One region of the Vreelandella sp. 162(4c) genome, then DNA from elsewhere that is predicted to be linked to it. Evidence: predicted binding sites of a transcription regulator. Region 1 holds the regulator's gene; each other region holds the start of a gene.
What was found. The regulator FNR, encoded in region 1, switches genes on or off when oxygen is low (the NO sensors DNR and NnrR bind a similar motif). The targets are predictions, from matches to a motif close to TTGATNTANATCAA.

Region 1 (4,318 bases):
CGGTGTGGGACGAAGCGTTACTGCGTCGCTACGACACCAACGGCCCACGCTACACCTCCTACCCCACGGCGCTGTCGTTTCACGACCAATTTACCCCTGGCGACCTGACCCAGGCATTGGAGCGTAGCAATGCCAGTAAGCGTCCGCTCTCTCTGTACGTTCATGTGCCCTTCTGCCGCAAGATCTGCTTCTACTGCGCGTGTAATAAAATCGCTACCAAAAACACTGCCCTTGCCGAGCCCTATATAGCCCGGCTTGACCGTGAAATGGTGCTGACCGCACGCCACTTGGATACATCACGACCGGTGGAGCAGTTGCATTGGGGCGGCGGCACGCCGACATTTCTCAGTTTGAACCAGATGGGCGACCTGATTGATCGACTGGATGCACGTTTTGGTCTTTCATCGTCTGCTGATCGCGATTACGCAATTGAAATAGATCCTCGCGAAGCGGATGTGTTTACGCTGCGCCATCTCGAATCCCTCGGCTTTAATCGCATCAGCCTGGGCGTGCAGGATTTAAGCCCGCTGGTGCAGAAAGCGATTAACCGTATTCAGCCTCGGGTACTTACCGAAACGCTGATGGAGGAGGCGCATCGCCTGGGCTTTCGCTCGCTCAATCTCGACCTAATTTATGGCTTGCCATTTCAGACTGAAAAGAGCTTTGCCAACACCCTACGCCAGGTGATCGAGCTCAACCCGGCGCGCCTTTCTGTGTTTAATTACGCGCATATGCCCGAGCGTTTTGCCCCGCAGCGGCGCATTAATGTCGATGACTTGCCAGGCGGAGAAGAGAAGCTAGCGATTCTGCGCACCACCATCGAAATGCTCACCGCAGCTGGCTATGTGCATATCGGTATGGATCACTTTGCCCGCCCTGACGATAGCCTGGCTATTGCCCAGCGCGAAGGCTCGCTGCAGCGCAACTTCCAGGGCTACTCCAGCCATGCTCAGTGCGACTTAATCGGGCTTGGCGTATCGGCGATTTCCCGTATTGATGACGTCTATGCGCAGAATCCTAGCGATCTGGCCCGCTACGAAGCGGCGCTGGATCAGGGGCAGCTTGCCACCGTGCGTGGCATACGCTTAAGTGATGACGACCTGATCCGCCGGGATGTGATTGAGCGGCTGATGTGCGATATGGGCATTGATCTGACCGCCGTTAGCCAGCGCTGGAACATTGATGCCCCCCGCTACTTTGCGCCTGCGCTTGAGCGCCTGCAAAGCGCCGAGCAAGATGGCCTGCTGGCACGCAGCGGCGACCAGCTTAACGCAACGCCAATGGGTCGACTGCTGATTCGCCATATAGCAATGGCGTTTGATACCCATCTTTCCGGGCAAACGGGACAACAGTATTCTAAGATTGTTTAATCACCTTATTGCAGGCATGCTAAAGCGACTATAATAAGTAAGGATTTTCTAATTGATAAGCGGGACCCTCTCAAGGAGCAAAGCATGTTGGAACCCATGAGCCGTCGGCGCTCGCTACTCCATGAAGCTCGCTGCCAAACCTGCAGTTTGAGCTCACTGTGCCTGCCACTTGCCCTTGAGCTGGACGACGTGGGGCAGTTTGACGCCATTATTCGTCGTCGCGCGCCGCTGAAAAAAGGCGAACCGCTGTTTCGTCAGGGCGACACCTTTACCAGCGTTTACGCAGTCCGTTCGGGCAGTTTGAAACAGATCACCGCCGAAGGTAACGGCAGCGAGCAGTTGACCAATTTCTACCTGCCCAGTGAATTGGTGGGGTTGGATGGCATTGACGAAGAGCATTACCCCGGTAGCGTTATCGCCCTGGAAACGACCACCGTCTGCGAGATTCCTTTTGACCGCCTGGACTTACTCTCGGAGGAGCTACCCGAACTGCGTGGCCAGCTTTATCGTAGCATGAGCAAAGAGTTGCGCGATGACCGGCGTATGATGCGGCTACTTTCGCGTAAAACCGCCGATCAGCGGCTGGCAAGTTTTTTGATTACCCTCTCGGATCGTTTTCGTCGCCGGGGCTACTCGCCTTACAGCTTTCGCCTCTCAATGCCCAGGGCTGATATCGGCAACTACCTGGGCTTAGCGGTGGAAACGGTCAGCCGCATACTAAGCCGCTTTCAGCAGCAGAGTGTGGTGGCGGTCTCCGGGCGAGAGGTCAACATTCTCGATATGCCGCGCTTGATTACCCTCGCCGAAGAGGAAGAGCAAACAGTTAGCTGACGTTAAAGGCTTGGATACGCCCCGCCAGTAGCTCTGCTTGCTTGGCCTCAAGGCCTTCAAAATCGAACAGGCTGCGGTCGGCCAACTGGGAAGGGGCAATGTTGGTGACAGCCTTGAACATGCTCTCCAGGCGGCCAGGAAACTTTTTGTCCCACTCGGCGAGCATCTCTTTGACCACCTGACGCTGCATATTAGGCTGTGAACCGCACAGGTTGCAGGGAATAATCGGAAACGCCATCAGCCGCGAAAACTCGGCGATATCAGCCTCTTTGCAGTAGGCCAACGGCCGAATAACGATATTCTTCCCATCATCGGATAGCAGCTTTGGCGGCATCGCTTTCAGGTTGCCGCCAAAGAACATATTGAGAAACAGTGTTTCGAGAATATCTTCCCGGTGATGGCCCAGGGCTATCTTATTGGCGCCAATCTCTTCGGCAAAGCCATACAACGAGCCGCGCCGCAGCCGTGAACAAAGCGCGCAGGTGGTTTTACCTTCCGGGGTTTTCTCTTTTACCACCGAGTAAGTATCGCGCTCGACAATGTGGTACTCCACGCCCTGCTTATCCAGATACGCAGGCAATACGTGCTCGGGAAAACCCGGCTGTTTTTGATCCAGATTGACCGCTACCAGCGAAAAATTGACCGGCGCATTGCGCTGCAAATTGCGCAAAATCTCCAGCATCGTGTAGCTGTCCTTTCCACCGGAGAGGCAGACCATTACGCGATCACCTTCATTGATCATTTGGTAATCAATGATCGCATTGCCCACTTCTCGGCGCAGACGCTTTTGCAGCTTGTTAAATTCACGCTTCTGCTTCGCATCAGCCAGCTCAGGCTGGTCGTGCTCAGCGTCAGCTGGGGTGGCTCCAACCGTATCAAGGTGAGCAGGATCAAAGTGATCAAGAGTTTGCATGGTATAAGCACTGCCGAGGGTAGAAGGCGTGAGAGAAAAAAGTAATAACTATTCTAACAACACTCACCGCCTGACCCAACTAATCAGACGTAGCCACACAAGATATCGCAATTGGAAGTGACTATTTTGACCGCTGCACCATACCTCGGTGCGAGGGCAGCTTGGAGCGAGGGTCTTTTGTCATGGATGACAAAAGTAGCGCCCAGGGAAGGGTTCACAGCGCCCTCGCGGAAAGCTGTCCTCGCCACAACGAAAGAGACTACTATGCCACCTGCGCCATAATACGCTGCAAGCGCATATACAGCAGTGCGCTGGCGGTGGCCTCTCCAAGCACACTCTGCATGCCCATGACGGGTACTTGCCAGCATGCCAACGCCTGGGCGAAGCTGCTGGGCGCTTCGACCTCCGGGTGCAAACGGCGCAGTTGGCGCTGATGCAGTTTTGCCACATCGACCTGGGCGTTGGGCAGGGCAAAATTCAGCCGCTTACTGAGTAGTGCATTCAATGCTCCAATGCGCTTCTCTAACTGCCAGCCAACGATGGGCCGATTGCCGATAAATTCTACTAGCGCGCTCAAGTTATCACTGTTTGGTGGCAGTATCTCCCCCGCCTCGCACAGCAAGTGATGACGGCGCAGCGTTGCGCTCGCGGGCTGCTTCGCGCTGCCAAGGGTGATCACAAAAGCGCGGCTGGTATGCACCTGCTGATGGCTTAGCACCACTGCCGCCACGCTGATCACAGGTGATGATTGCGTGGGCGTTGCGGTGCAGGCGAGCGCCACCAGCTCTTCGCCCATATAGGGCTGAAACAGCCAGGCATAGGGGGAGTCTGCACAACGACGCCGGTCACTTTCACGCCTTAACAAGGTGCGCAGCGAGCCGCTAAATAGCGTCACATGTCGATCTAACAGCCGCATTCCGCTCACGAATACTCCAAATGGTAACGGTGGGAAAGCCGCTGCTTAAAGTCTTTGACAATATGCATCGCTTCGCGCAGTAGGTCGCGCTCCAGGGAAGAGAGGTTCTGCACCACGACACGGTTAGCGCGTCTGCTGCTTTGGGCGTTAGTTTCTTTCGCATCCGCAGAAGTTTCCAGCGTACTTAGCTGCTGCTTGAGGCACAGCTCAGAAAAGAGCGCCAACGCTTCGCCCAGGTCATCGGAAAAACGGCGATCCAACCGACCGTCAGTAACCAGGGCATCCAAG
Region 2 (4,318 bases), 1.8 Mb from region 1:
GAAGGCCCAATAACGTTGCGATGACAAAGAAGCTTGGGTAGCCCTGAGAGGTTACGACCAGCCCACCAAAACCGCTCAAAAACTTTCCTGGCAGCGTCATTAGTGATGAGAACAGCGCGTACTGCGTTGCAGTATAGGCGCGTGATGTGAGACTGGAAAGAAAGGCGATAAACACCGCACTGGCTAAGCCATTGGCAAGGTTATCGCCGATAATCGTCACCACCAGCATGGGCAACTGATTACCCACCACGGCAAGCACGGCAAACAGCAGGTTAGTTACCATCACCAACCCCGCGCCGAAGATCAGCAGCGGGCCAATGCCGTAGCGCGCCACGCATAGCCCGCCTAGAATTCCACCGGTAATGCTCATCGCAATGCCGAATATATTGGTCACGTTAGCAATCTCTGCCAGCGAAAAGCCCAGGTCGATATACAGCGGGTTGGCCATGGAGGCCATGGCCAAATCGCTGATTCTAAATACGGCAATAAACACCAAAATCCACAGCGCTTTCACTCCATAGCGGCGAAAAAAGTCGGTAAACGGACAGACCAGCGCACCAATGCTCCAGGCACCCAGGCGGCGTAACAGTTTGGGCTTACCGCGGCTGGCGCGAATAAACGCCCGTACCTTAGGCTCATGGATAAGTTGAATAGAAAGCGAAGCGCGCTTCGGTTCAGGGCGCAGCAGCACGGTGAGAACGCCAATGCCCATTAGCGCCGCCATGCTCAGGTAGGCCGCATCCCAAGAGGCAGAGGCCGCGATATACAGCGCGCCGGCACCGGCGGCAAGTAAGCCACCGCGATAGCCAATAATATAGGTCGAGGCCATGGCGGCCTGAACATCGTCATCGGCGGACTCAATGCGATAGGCATCGATAGCGATATCTTGCGTCGCTGAACCAAACGCCACCAGCAGGGCAAAGAGGGCCACCCAGCCGAGATTACCCACTGGGCTCAAACCGGCCAGCCCCACTAACCCTGCAACGATCAACCCCTGGGCTAACAGCATCCAACCGCGGCGCTGGCCGAAGGCGCGGGTCAAAATCGGGAGCGCTAACCGGTCTACTACCGGCGCCCAGAAAAACTTGATCGAGTAGAGCATGCCAATCCAGGCAAAAAAGCCAATTGCCGCTACCTCCACGCCGTCGCTACGCAGCCAGGCGGAGAGTGTTGAAAACACTAATAAAAAGGGTAGGCCTGCAGAAAAACCCAAAAACAGCATGGTAATAACGGGGGCACGACAATAAATAGCCAGCGCAGCAAGCCAAGTGCGCTGGGGGGTGGGGTTTAACATTAAACGCTACTCCTGGTGGAAAGACGCTGGCAACGGCCAAGTGATAAACTGAGGCAGTGTATTTATCGCAAAGTGCTATCACAAAGTTCTATCGCGAAGTTCTATCACAAAACCGACAGCTTACCGGAGAGGAGTTTTCCATGTCGATTACGGCGCATCAGGTAGTTACCTTGCACTATGTCCTCAGCGACGTGCTCAACGATGGCAGCAAGCAGGTATTGGATGACTCCCAGGCGCGCAATAAGCCGCTAGAGTATTTGCATGGCCACGACAATATCGTGCCAGGGTTGGAGAGTGCACTAGCAGGTCAAACCGTTGGTGCCGAGCTCAGCGTTCAACTAATGCCCGCGGATGCCTACGGTGTGCGTAACGAAGATTTGGTGCAAGAAGTCAGCCGTGGCTCTTTTGGTAACGCTGAGTTGGAACCGGGCAGCCGCTTTCAAACTGAGGGCGAAGCCGGGCCGCAAATTGTTACGGTACTCAAAGTCGATGGCGACCGCGTCACCGTCGATACCAATCACCCCCTGGCCGGGCGCACGCTGAACTATAAAGTCACCATTTTAGACGTACGCGAAGCTACCCGTGCAGAATTAGCCAAAGGCCATCCGTTACCACCAGGTACCGAACACAGTAAAGTCGAAGACCGCAAGGTGCTGTAGTGCTAATCACGCCCAAAAATTGATCAGTATCAATTTCCTGTTTAACCGCTTACGCCCGCCGTCCGTAACTTGATCTAGGTCAGCATTCTTCTGCCGTTGAGTGGCTAGTATGAACGCATACATCACGGCGGGGGGATTCACCATGTATTGGGATGACACAGTTATTTTCGGCTTAGTGACCGTCGCGTTAGTGATCGTTTTTATGCTGGGGTGGGTGGGCTTCGTGATTCGTGATCATCTACGTAAAGATGAGCGTAAAAAGTAGCTTTCCCACCTCATGTAAACCTTGTCAGGGGAGGGGGTTTGCTATCGCAGTAAACCTCCTGTTGCCAGCCCACCATGGGCTGGCTTTTTTTTTGCCTGAAATGTGCTGAAAAGTTGCAATCGCATAGCGTGCGTTAATGAGCAATGCAAGGCGTGCTCTGGTAAAGTCCATTGAAGCAATGACTACACTAGGATGCTTTGTCATGAACGCAGTTGCCTTACACCACAGCCCGTGGGGTCGTGTACGTGATCGGTTAGCGTGCGCGTTAATTGTCGTGGGCATAATACTTCCCGCGACTGCCTTTGCCCAGGCAGTAAATATGATCAACGGCGATGTCACTCAAAAGGTCGCTTTAAGTGACTTGCACGACATGTCTGATACGACGTTTACACTCTATGACCCCTATCAAGGGCGCGATGTGGAGATGCAGGGCGTCGAGTTTCGCACCTTTCTGATTGAACAGTTTGGCGAAGTGCCCCCGGCGCTTCACTTTACCGCTTGGGACGACTACGAGGTTACCTTAGAAGGGTGGGACGACCCTAACTGGTACCTGATTAGCTCTGAGGATGGCGATCCGCTCACCATCCGTACGCGAGGCCCTGTGCGGCTGGTAGAGCGTGACTACAATAATCAGGGCAAGGGTGATCGCGACGTAGAAAACCTGCGTGAGTTCAATGACTGGATCTGGATGATTCGTAGCATAGAGGCGAAGTGGTGACATCCAAAACTAGGCCCGTCGCGCAGCCCACAGTTCGTCCCCGGCCTTTAGCTCGCCAGCACCGCTATTTTACGTGGTTATCATTGAGCTTGATGAGCTTTTTGGCACTTATGGTGTTGATTGTTTATGAATCGCGCTGGGTATACCCCGAAATACAGGCTTATTTCAGCCAGACGGGGAGCCTTACAGGTCAGCAGCTTTCTACTCGGGCACGGGTCTACCTACAAAATGCCCAATCCGAGCTATTGAGTGACCAGGCAGAGCAAGATGCGCGGGATGCCGCAGCCTTGGATATTGACCTGGCCTACGGCTTAGCCGATGTGCACATTTATCGGCGTGAATATACCTGCGTTGAGCCTAGTTTGAAGGAGTTGGATCGGCTGGTGGCGCTGCTCGCGGCGCGGGGCATTGACCGTATCGCTGCGGCGATGGCGTTGTTCGCACCGATTCAATGCTTAACCCATATTGAGATGGATCAGCTTGATCGTCGGGGCGCAGCGATTAACGATTTTTCCGAAAGCACCCGTCAGCATAGTCAGGTGCTGACCTACTCCAGTTTATTGATCTTTGTGATGGGATTGGCGTTTTGGTGGCTCCATGAGCGCCAGCTAAGACGCACTGATCGTGCCACTCAAGAGACCTTCGAGTGGATGAAACGCGCCATGCGCGACCCGCTCACCGGGATCGGTAATCGCAGCGCTTTGCATCAGGATGTGTTGGTGCAGCAGCACCAGTCGCTGGGGCTGATTCTGGTCGATATAGACTTTTTTAAACAGTACAACGATGCCTACGGGCATCCGCAAGGCGATACCCTTTTGCGCCAATTGGCCACATTGATTGGTGAAACGCTGAATGATGAAGCGCAGCTCTACCGCTTGGGAGGCGATGAGTTCGCGGCACTACTTCACTGCCCGAACACCGACACGCTGAAGCGTTACTGCCGTCAGCTAATTGAAGGGCTGCGGGAAGCTGGTTTTGCCCACTCTGCCCATCCGGATAAAAAAGGCGTGACGTTAAGCGTTGGCGGGAGCTGTTTTGTAGCCGATGAAGCAACGTTTCCCTACGCTTACGAAGCCGCCGACAAAGCACTCTACCGGGTAAAAGCGATGGGCCGTGACGGTTGGCAGGTTACTGAAGACGCATAACGTCTGTGTACATAGGGGCGAGTCTGCCCAGCAGTTCATTACGTGCGCCAAGGGCAATACCCTCCGCCTGCATAGCCGCATCGAGATGTTCCACCAAGCGATTAAAATGTGCATCTGTTAGCCCCATATGTTGATGAGCACGATCCATCGGCGGGCCTTCATAGTGGCAGGGGCCATCGCTTACATCGCATAGCTGGCTGGCCAGGGATTCAGCAAATAAATCGATATTGGTGTTAG
Region 3 (4,318 bases), 1.6 Mb from region 1:
GTGGCACCACAGCAGCCAGCGCCACGCCAACCCCTGCTGGCGGTGGTCGAAACGTCAACGTTGTCACCATCAGCCAACTCTACCCCCTCAACGCCGGTGGTCGATCTTGAAGAACAGCTAGCCGATATCGTCACCATTCAGCGCCCAACGCCGGCAAGCGACGATCCACAGCCCGACCCACTTCAAGCGTTCATTGAGCGTGAACGCAAGATGGCTTCTGTCAATGAAACGGGCGGCGGCTGGGGGGTGCAAGTGGGTGCTTTCAGTCGTGAAGCCCAGGCACGGCAATTGGCGCAGCAGGCGGCTCAGCGGATTGCTCAGACTTTAGGCGGACGCATTGCTGTAGACACGGTAGAGGGCCAAAACCCGGTTTATCGCGCCCGGCTAATGGCATTGGACGAGCAGCGAGCTCGCCAAGCGTGCCGTGAGCTGCACTCCCAAGGTATGGACTGTATGGTCGTTAACGCCAGCTTGTAAGGGGGTGGGCCGTCATCACCCCGCCAATGGCTAATTGGCGGGGTTTTTCTTTTTTGGCACTTTGTATTGACCAGTGAACAGGGAGATCGCGGTGACAACCTCGCTGAAAGGCATACTCTGCATGTGTTTGGGCGTTCTTTTCCTCGCCCTAGGCGACGCTGTTTCCAAGTGGTTAGGTGAAGTGCACTCGCCACTGCAGATTATTTTCTTCCGTGCCTTGGTATCGCTACCGCTGATTGCGCTGCTTGCCCATTTTGCCGGTGGGTTACGTAAGCTGCGTACGAAACGGCCGGGCGTCCATTTGCTGCGCGGATTGATTTATACCGCCACCATGGTCTGTTTCGTATGGGGGCTAACGCTGCTCCCCCTGGCGGAGGCCACGGCGATTGCCTTTGTGGCGCCGCTATTTGTGACCCTGCTTTCGGTGCCATTGTTGGGTGAGCGCATTGATCCACCGGTGCTGATCGCATCCTTGGTGGGGTTTGCGGGGGTGCTGATCGTGGTGCGGCCCAACGGCGATGCGTTTCAGATGGGCGCGCTGGTATTGGTGGGGGCGGCGCTATTCTATGCGCTGATGATGATTACCGCCCGGCGCTACGGCGCCCGCGAACACCTCTGGGCAATGCTGTTTTACATGACCTGTGTGCCGCTGGTGGTGACCGCGCTAACGCTGCCCTGGGTGTGGCAGACACCCCAGCCGTGGCACTGGGTAGGCTTTTTCGCCTCGGGAGTATTGGGCGTTGCGGCCACCGCTTTCATCACCTTGGCCTTTCGGTTTGCTCCTGCGGCCATCGCCGCGCCGTTTGATTACACCGCTATGCTCTGGGCGGTACTGCTGGGCTGGTGGTTCTGGGGTGAAATGCCGGATCTCTGGGTCTGGGTAGGCAGCGCCTTGATAATGGGCAGCGGGTTAGCGGTGGCGTATCACGACCGTAGGACAACCCTTAAACGTCGTCCTACCGCTTAACTGACGTCACTCTACCGCCACTTTTTGATCTAGGTCACGGAAGCGGTGAGCTTGCCAAAACGGCGGATTTGGGCTGGTTATAATCCTGGCCTTTCATCGCAGTCCGCTGCGAGCCATCGTCCTGATCACGGTGACTGTCTATGCAAGCCCCCGAACGACTGAAGCAAGCTCCCGAACTACTTTCCCCTGCGGGCACCTTCAAGAACATGCGTTACGCCTTTGCCTATGGGGCCGATGCGGTCTACGCAGGGCAGCCACGCTATTCTCTCAGAGTGCGCAACAACGATTTTAAAATTGATAACTTACATCGTGGTATCGAGTATGCCCATGCCCGAGGCAAGCAGTTTTACGTTGCCTCCAACATTGCCCCTCACAACAGCAAACTGAAAACCTACCTTCAGGATATGGCGCCGGTGATCGAGGCAGGGCCCGATGCGCTGATTATGTCGGATCCCGGTTTGATTATGATGGTTCGTGACCGCTGGCCGGATCAACCTATCCACCTCTCAGTGCAATCGAACGTCGTCAACTGGGCTGCCGCCCAATTCTGGCAGCGGCAGGGTATCAGCCGCATCATTTTGTCTAGGGAGCTATCACTGGAAGAGATCGGCGAAATACGCGAACAGTGCCCAGGCTTAGAGATCGAAACCTTTGTTCACGGCGCACTGTGTATCGCCTATTCAGGGCGTTGCCTGCTGTCGGGTTATTTCAATCATCGCGACCCTAATCAAGGCACCTGCACCAACGCGTGTCGCTGGAAATACAACACCATAGCGGCAACCCACGATGACACGGGCGACTTAATAGCCGCCCAAGGAAGTGGTAGCGCTGCGGCCGGCAGCCCAGACGAGCTTTCGGCGCTGATTGAAGACGTTTCCCGCCCTGGCAAGCTGATGCCTGTGCATGAAGATGAACACGGCACCTACATCATGAACTCCAAGGATCTGCGCGCGGTGCAGCACGTGGCTCGACTGACGCAAATGGGCGTGGCGTCACTAAAGATTGAAGGACGCACCAAGTCCCATTACTACGTCGCGCGTACAGCGCAAGTTTATCGACAAGCCATTGATGACGCCGTCGCTGGGCGCCCCTTTAACAAACGGCTAATGGATGAACTTGAGAACCTGGCGAATAGAGGGTACACCGAAGGTTTCTATCAACGCCATGTGCACGGTGAGTTCCAAAGCTATGAGCAGGGGAACTCGATCGGCGTTCACCAACAGTTCGTCGGTGAAGTGTTGGGTTTCGATCCGGCTCGTGGCAGGTTGGAAGTCGAGGTTAAAAATCGCTTTGAAGTGGGGGATGGCATGGAGCTGATGCTGCCAGGTGGTAATCACCGCTTCGTGCTTGAGCATATCGAGAACTTGCGAGGTGAAGCGCAGAGCGCAGCACCTGGTTCTGGGCATCGCGTGCGAATCCCCGTTCCCAAGGTCAGCATTACCCCTGAACAGCTTGAGTTTGCGCTGTTAATGCGTGATCTCAAGCCTTCCAGAGCAGCACAACCTGAATCGTTAGGGGTAGCGATCAGCTAAACGCATAAACGTCCATCGCAAGCACACCGTGCTCTACGCTGTGGTGCAGCTGTTTTGCGTCGCCTCCTGCCCCCATGGCCACCAGCAATGGCTGAAAGTGTTCAGGGGTCGGGTGGTTCTCCTGCGCATAGGGTGCGCGCTCCCAGCTAAGCAGCGCTTCACGATCATTGGCGATAAGGCGCTCGCTTACCCAAGTGGCAAATTCATCAACCCAGGCGGGCACAGGGCTCTCCTGGGGCATGATTTCATACAGGTTATGGGTCAGGCTGCCCGAGCCGATCACCAAAATCCCCTCTTCCCGCAGAGCCGATAGGCGCTCGCCCAGCGTGGCCAGCTCCGCATTGCTCCAGCGCACCGGAAGCGACAGCGAGACAACCGGCACATTGGCGTCAGGAAACATCAGTGAAAGGGGCACCCAGGCGCCGTGATCCAGGCCGCGCTCTACCCGCTCTGCGCCCAGTAACACGGCCAGCCGTTCAGCCAGTTCCGGCTCACCCGGGGCAGGATACTGGCACTCGAAAAGCGCCTGTGGGAAGCCGCCAAAGTCGTGAATGGTTTCTGGCTTGGCGCTGATGCTGACCTTGAGCGCCAGGCTCTCCCAGTGCGCTGAGACCACTACCACCGCCTTGGGCGCAAGCTGCCTGCCCAGTTCACGTAGAAAGGCATGAGCCGGGGTTTTATTGAGGGCCAGCATGGGCGAACCATGGGAAATAAACAGGCTAGGTAACATGGGTGAGTCTCCTCAGCAGCATTGCCAGCGCTGGCGGTGAGGCAAGCGCTGGCGATAGGATTGGGTGTTAGGTGTTAGGTGTTAGGTGTTAGGTGTTAGGTGTTAGGTGTTAGGCGAAGCGGCGGCTTAACACCCAGGGGCCGCTGCCCAGGCCCGCTTGCACGATTAACGCCAGCGCCCAGAACACCGGGAATTCCCAACCGCCGCCGGCATTTGAAAACATCCAGCCGTTGCCAAGATGCACCCACGCAGCGCCAAGCAGCACTGGCACCAGCGCCAGGCTCACCCAGCGGGTATATACGCCAAGCAGCAAGGCGATGCCGCCGCCGACTTCGGCAGCAATGGTCAAGTAGGCCAGAAATCCAGGTAAACCCAGTGATTCAAAATAGCCGACGGTGCCCGGCAGGGTAAACACAAATACCTTGAGCAAACCGTGAGCGAGGGCCATTACTCCTAGTGCAATACGCAGTAGCGAGATGGCATGGGGCTGTAGAGAAGGAGTGGAGTGAGTAAGGGTTGTCATAAGAGTAGCTTCCATCGGGTGATTGATGACGCTACTTTACAGCCGGGCTAAGGTGAGATAATCAGCGTGTTATGCACATCACTGTTGCG
Region 4 (4,318 bases), 2.6 Mb from region 1:
GACAATGCCCAGCATAATGATTACCGCGCCTACCCAAGCCAGAATCATCCACGGCTGCCATTCGGGGTTGGCGTAGGACTGCATGCGGCGCACGGCACCAAAGAAGGCCAGTACGTAAAGCGGCATAAAGGCGACGTAGAAGCCGATAAACCAGCACCAGAACGAACGCTTGCCCCACTTTTCGTTCAAAGTGAAACCGAACGCTTTGGGGAACCAATAGGTAAGCCCCGCCATCATGCCGAACACCACGCCGCCGATAATAACGTTGTGGAAGTGCGCAATAACGAACAGGCTGTTATGCAACACAAAGTTAGCCGCGGGCACCGCCAGCATAACGCCGGTCATACCGCCTAGGGTAAAGGTGATAATAAAGCCCAGCGTCCATAGCACCGGCGAAGTGAGTTCCAGGCTGCCGCGGAACATGGTGAACAGCCAGTTGAACACTTTCACCCCGGTAGGAATGGCGATGATCATTGTCATAATGCCGAAGAAGGCGTTGACGTTGGCGCCCGCCCCCATGGTGAAAAAGTGGTGCAACCAAACCACAAACGAGAGCAAGGTGATCGAAATGGTCGCCCACACCATGGTGGCGTAGCCGAACAGCCGCTTACGGGCAAAGGTCGCAATCACTTCAGAGAACACGCCGAAGGCTGGCAGAATCAGGATATAAACTTCCGGGTGGCCCCAGGCCCAGATGAGATTGACGTACATCATCATGTTGCCGCCAAAATCATTGGTAAAGAAGTGCATACCCAAATAGCGATCCAGCGTTAGCAGCGCGATGGTCGCGGTCAAAATTGGGAAAGAAGCAATGATCAGCACGTTGGCGCACAGCGAGGTCCAGGTGAAGATCGGCATGCGGAACATCGTCATGCCTTTGGTGCGCATTTTAATGATGGTCACGAAAAAGTTAATACCGGTCAGCGTGGTGCCTATACCGGATATCTGCAACGCCCATATCCAGTAGTCGACCCCCACCCCGGGACTAAACTCGATCCCCGATAACGGCGCGTAAGCGAGCCAGCCGGTTTTGGCGAATTCGCCCACCACCAGCGAGATATTGACCAGTATCGCGGAGACCGCAAACAGCCAAAAGCTTAAGTTATTCAGGAAAGGGAAAGCAACGTCGCGGGCACCAATTTGCAGCGGCACCACCAGGTTCATCAAGCCGATGACCATGGGCATGGCGACAAAGAAGATCATAATCACGCCGTGGGCGGTAAAGATCTGGTCGTAGTGTTCGGGGGGTAAATAGCCCGCTGCATCCCCGGCGGCCATCGCCAGCTGGGTGCGCATCATTATCGCATCCGAGAAGCCGCGCAGCAGCATCACCAGAGCGACGATGAAATACATAATGCCGAGCTTTTTATGGTCAACGGAGGTAAACCACTCGTTCCACAGCCAGCCCCACTTACGGTAATAGGTGATTAAACCAAACAGTGCGATCCCACCAATGGCCATAAAGGCCGCGACGACCATGATGATCGGCTCGTGGTAGGGAATTGACTCTAACGTGAGTTTTCCAAACACGGCTTAACCTCCCACTTCTACGCTAGAGGAGTGGCTGCGCATGGCATTATCCTGACTAGCATGGTTGTTAGTGACATGACCTGATTCGGCCGCGTGATCGGCAGTCTTCTCATTTTCGCCATCGTGGGAGTCAGCATGATCGCCGCCCATCTGATGCTCGCCGCCGGTATGGAAGCTTCGTAAGATGCTTTCATACAGCGATGGTGAGATGGCTGAGAAGTACTCAACCGGATTCGATTCGCTAGGTTCCGCCAACGCTTCATAACCTTCTGGGTAGGTCAGCGTTTGTGGAGCAGCGCGTACCGTTTCCACCCAGGCGTCAAAATCCTCGGGGTTGGTCACCTTGGCTTCAAAGGTCATGCCAGAGAAGCCCGCGCCACTGTAGTTGGTGGAACGACCAGGGTAGCTACCAATTTCATCGGCGATGAGATGGACATCGTTATCCATGCCCGCCATGGCATAAATCTGGCTGCCAAGATGGGGGATAAAGAAAGCGTTCATCACTGAGCCTGAGCTGACCCTAAAGCGCACCGGTGTATCTACCGGAAAGGCCACTTCGTTAACACTGGCAATACCCTGCTCGGGGTAGATAAACAGCCACTTCCAATCAAGCGCCACCGCCTGTATTTCGATCGGCGCCACATCGCTTTCCAGCGGTTTGTGGGGATCAAGGCTATGGGAGGTCTTCCAGGTCAACAGGGCGAGCACCGCGATAATCGCACAGGGCACGATCCACACCACCGCTTCAATCACGTTGGAGTGCGCCCAATCAGGCGTGTATTTAGCCAGGCTATTACTACGCCGGTAACGCCAGCCAAACAGCAGCGTCATGACAATCACAGGAATAACTACAATCAACATTAGGCCAAAGGCGGTCAGAATCAGTGTGCGCTGCTCAGCGCCAATCTGGCCTTTTGGGTCTAGCAGCGCTGAACTACAGCCTGCTAGAAACAGACACAGCGCAAGGAGCACTAGAGTGCCTCGCCTGCGCCAAAGTGAGCGTCGTTGCATGGTGTGATCTCGTCAGAGGTTGTTTAAAACACTAGCTAGCCATGTCGCCCTTCTACATAGCAGGCTAACTACCACCCCATACTCTTCCCAAAACATGCTCTGCATGGCGCTCTTGAAAACGTGCTAGGAAAACGCTCTCAAGGACAGTGCACACGTGACGCTGGGCGCCATTGCTCCGGGAAAAATATGCGTCGCCGGATGGGAATTGGCGACGAGCCTCGCTGGCCTAAGCACTAAAGGCTTAAGCAGTTAAGACTAAAGTATTTTCTATTGATCGAGATCATGAAAGAAGTGGCGCATTGCCGCACCCAAGGTATTGACTGGGATGAGCAAGGGGGAAATCGCTTACGCCACTGTGACGGTGGGAACCACTATCTCAGGTACAACGCGGCCATTTTTTTTAAGCAACTGCGGGGCGCCCTCTTCGTCGGTAACCACCACATCAAAATCGTCCAGAGCAGCGAAATAGGCCGGGCGAACTACGCTGAACTTACTGGCATCTACCACCAACAGGCGCTGCATAGCGGTGGCAATGGCAGCCTGTTTAGGCGCCACTTCGTGAAAGTGAAAGCAGCTAACACCACGCTCTAAATCCACCCCTGCAGCGGAGATCAGCGCCTTATTAATGCCTAACCGCTCGATAGCAGCAGTCATATTGTCGCTACCGAATGACTGCGAGGTGGCATAAAACAGCCCGCCCAGTAGCACCAAGCGCACGTTGGGCAGGGCGGCAACGGCATTGGCAACATTAAGCGCATAGGTCACTACCGTCAGCTCTCGGAAATGACTTAACTGGCTCAGCAGCGGCATTAGCGTTGAGCCGCAGTCGATAAACAGCGTATCGCCCTCTTCTATGTAGGCTAACGCCCGCTGACAAAGCCGATACTTGGCCTGGTAGTGGCTAGCCTGCTGTTCGGTCAAGTCATAAATAGGCGTTACGCCAGGGTAGTTTGCCATCACTAGGCGTCCACCCAGCAGGCTAATGGCAGTATCCTGAGTCGTCAGATCGCGACGGATGGTCATTTCGGAAACATCGCATAGCTCTGCGGCATCGCGCAGATGAAGAGTACCGCCACTGGCAAGCGCTTCCTGAAGCTTGGCAAGGCGCAGCGCACTACGGCCATTCATGGTGGGCATCTCCTGGCAAACCCCTCTTGTTGTGATTTTCGCAACGAGAGCATCGGTGTTGCGTCCATTTTCATTTCTATGCTGAGCGAGCGGCGGCGTAATTTCCACTGCTACGACGGCTATTGGTGCTATTAGTGCCTCAATGAGAGCCATATGACATTTAAATAGCGTTGATGTGACAACTCTTGCAAATCAACGTTAGAAAAATAACACTAAATGTTATAATTTTAACATTAACGCCAGCCCGCACGACTACAACCTCGGATAGCCACACCCAAGTGGCTCCGCGACAACCAATGTTGAGGCTCTCATGACTGCTCGTACACACTCTCGCCCCCCTTCGTCTAAGATCGCGCTTGGCGCTGGCGTATTAGGGGCCATACTCACTACGCCGCTAATGGCAGACGAGGCTGCTCAGTCGCATCCTCTAGATCGACTGTGGTCATTCGCCAACGTTTCGGTTAACTACCTGGACTGGTCAAACGGCACCGAGGCGCGCACCGCTTCCAACGCGGCGAAAAGCGACTTTATGTTTCTCGAAATCGAAGGCGGCGCTGGCTTTAGCTGGGGCGAGTTCTACGGCTTCTTTGATTTCGAGAACCCCACCAACGACCAGTTCGATGAGTCCAGCGGTGGTAAAGACAACTTC

Region 2: ccoM (cytochrome c oxidase subunit CcoM) is a predicted target of FNR. The motif match lies at 2,023-2,036, and genes of this name have one in related genera.
Region 3: trhP (prephenate-dependent tRNA uridine(34) hydroxylase TrhP) is a predicted target of FNR. The motif match lies at 1,469-1,482, and genes of this name have one in related genera.
Region 4: cyoA (ubiquinol oxidase subunit II) is a predicted target of FNR. The motif match lies at 2,812-2,825, and genes of this name have one in related genera.

The regions. Positions count from the first base shown of each region.
Region 1 is NZ_CM176981.1:3,868,595-3,872,912, reverse strand. It holds gene hemN (oxygen-independent coproporphyrinogen III oxidase) at 1-1,370, shown strand, start outside; gene fnr (fumarate/nitrate reduction transcriptional regulator Fnr) at 1,455-2,201, shown strand; gene ttcA (tRNA 2-thiocytidine(32) synthetase TtcA) at 2,194-3,114, opposite strand; gene AC4EYZ_RS17695 (3'-5' exonuclease family protein) at 3,377-4,030, opposite strand; gene AC4EYZ_RS17690 (DUF294 nucleotidyltransferase-like domain-containing protein) at 4,036-4,318, opposite strand, start outside.
Region 2 is NZ_CM176981.1:239,231-243,548, reverse strand. It holds gene AC4EYZ_RS01080 (AmpG family muropeptide MFS transporter) at 1-1,294, opposite strand, end outside; gene AC4EYZ_RS01075 (FKBP-type peptidyl-prolyl cis-trans isomerase) at 1,435-1,953, shown strand; gene ccoM (cytochrome c oxidase subunit CcoM) at 2,063-2,218, shown strand; gene AC4EYZ_RS01065 (hypothetical protein) at 2,421-2,936, shown strand; gene AC4EYZ_RS01060 (GGDEF domain-containing protein) at 3,029-4,081, shown strand; gene AC4EYZ_RS01055 (group I truncated hemoglobin) at 4,065-4,318, opposite strand, start outside.
Region 3 is NZ_CM176981.1:2,311,601-2,315,918, reverse strand. It holds gene AC4EYZ_RS10580 (SPOR domain-containing protein) at 1-477, shown strand, start outside; gene AC4EYZ_RS10575 (DMT family transporter) at 569-1,444, shown strand; gene trhP (prephenate-dependent tRNA uridine(34) hydroxylase TrhP) at 1,585-2,976, shown strand; gene AC4EYZ_RS10565 (DODA-type extradiol aromatic ring-opening family dioxygenase) at 2,969-3,706, opposite strand; gene AC4EYZ_RS10560 (DoxX family protein) at 3,816-4,244, opposite strand; gene AC4EYZ_RS10555 (LysR family transcriptional regulator) at 4,308-4,318, opposite strand, start outside.
Region 4 is NZ_CM176981.1:1,247,956-1,252,273, forward strand. It holds gene cyoB (cytochrome o ubiquinol oxidase subunit I) at 1-1,530, opposite strand, end outside; gene cyoA (ubiquinol oxidase subunit II) at 1,534-2,541, opposite strand; gene AC4EYZ_RS05695 (DeoR/GlpR family DNA-binding transcription regulator) at 2,887-3,669, opposite strand; gene AC4EYZ_RS05700 (outer membrane protein OmpK) at 3,980-4,318, shown strand, end outside.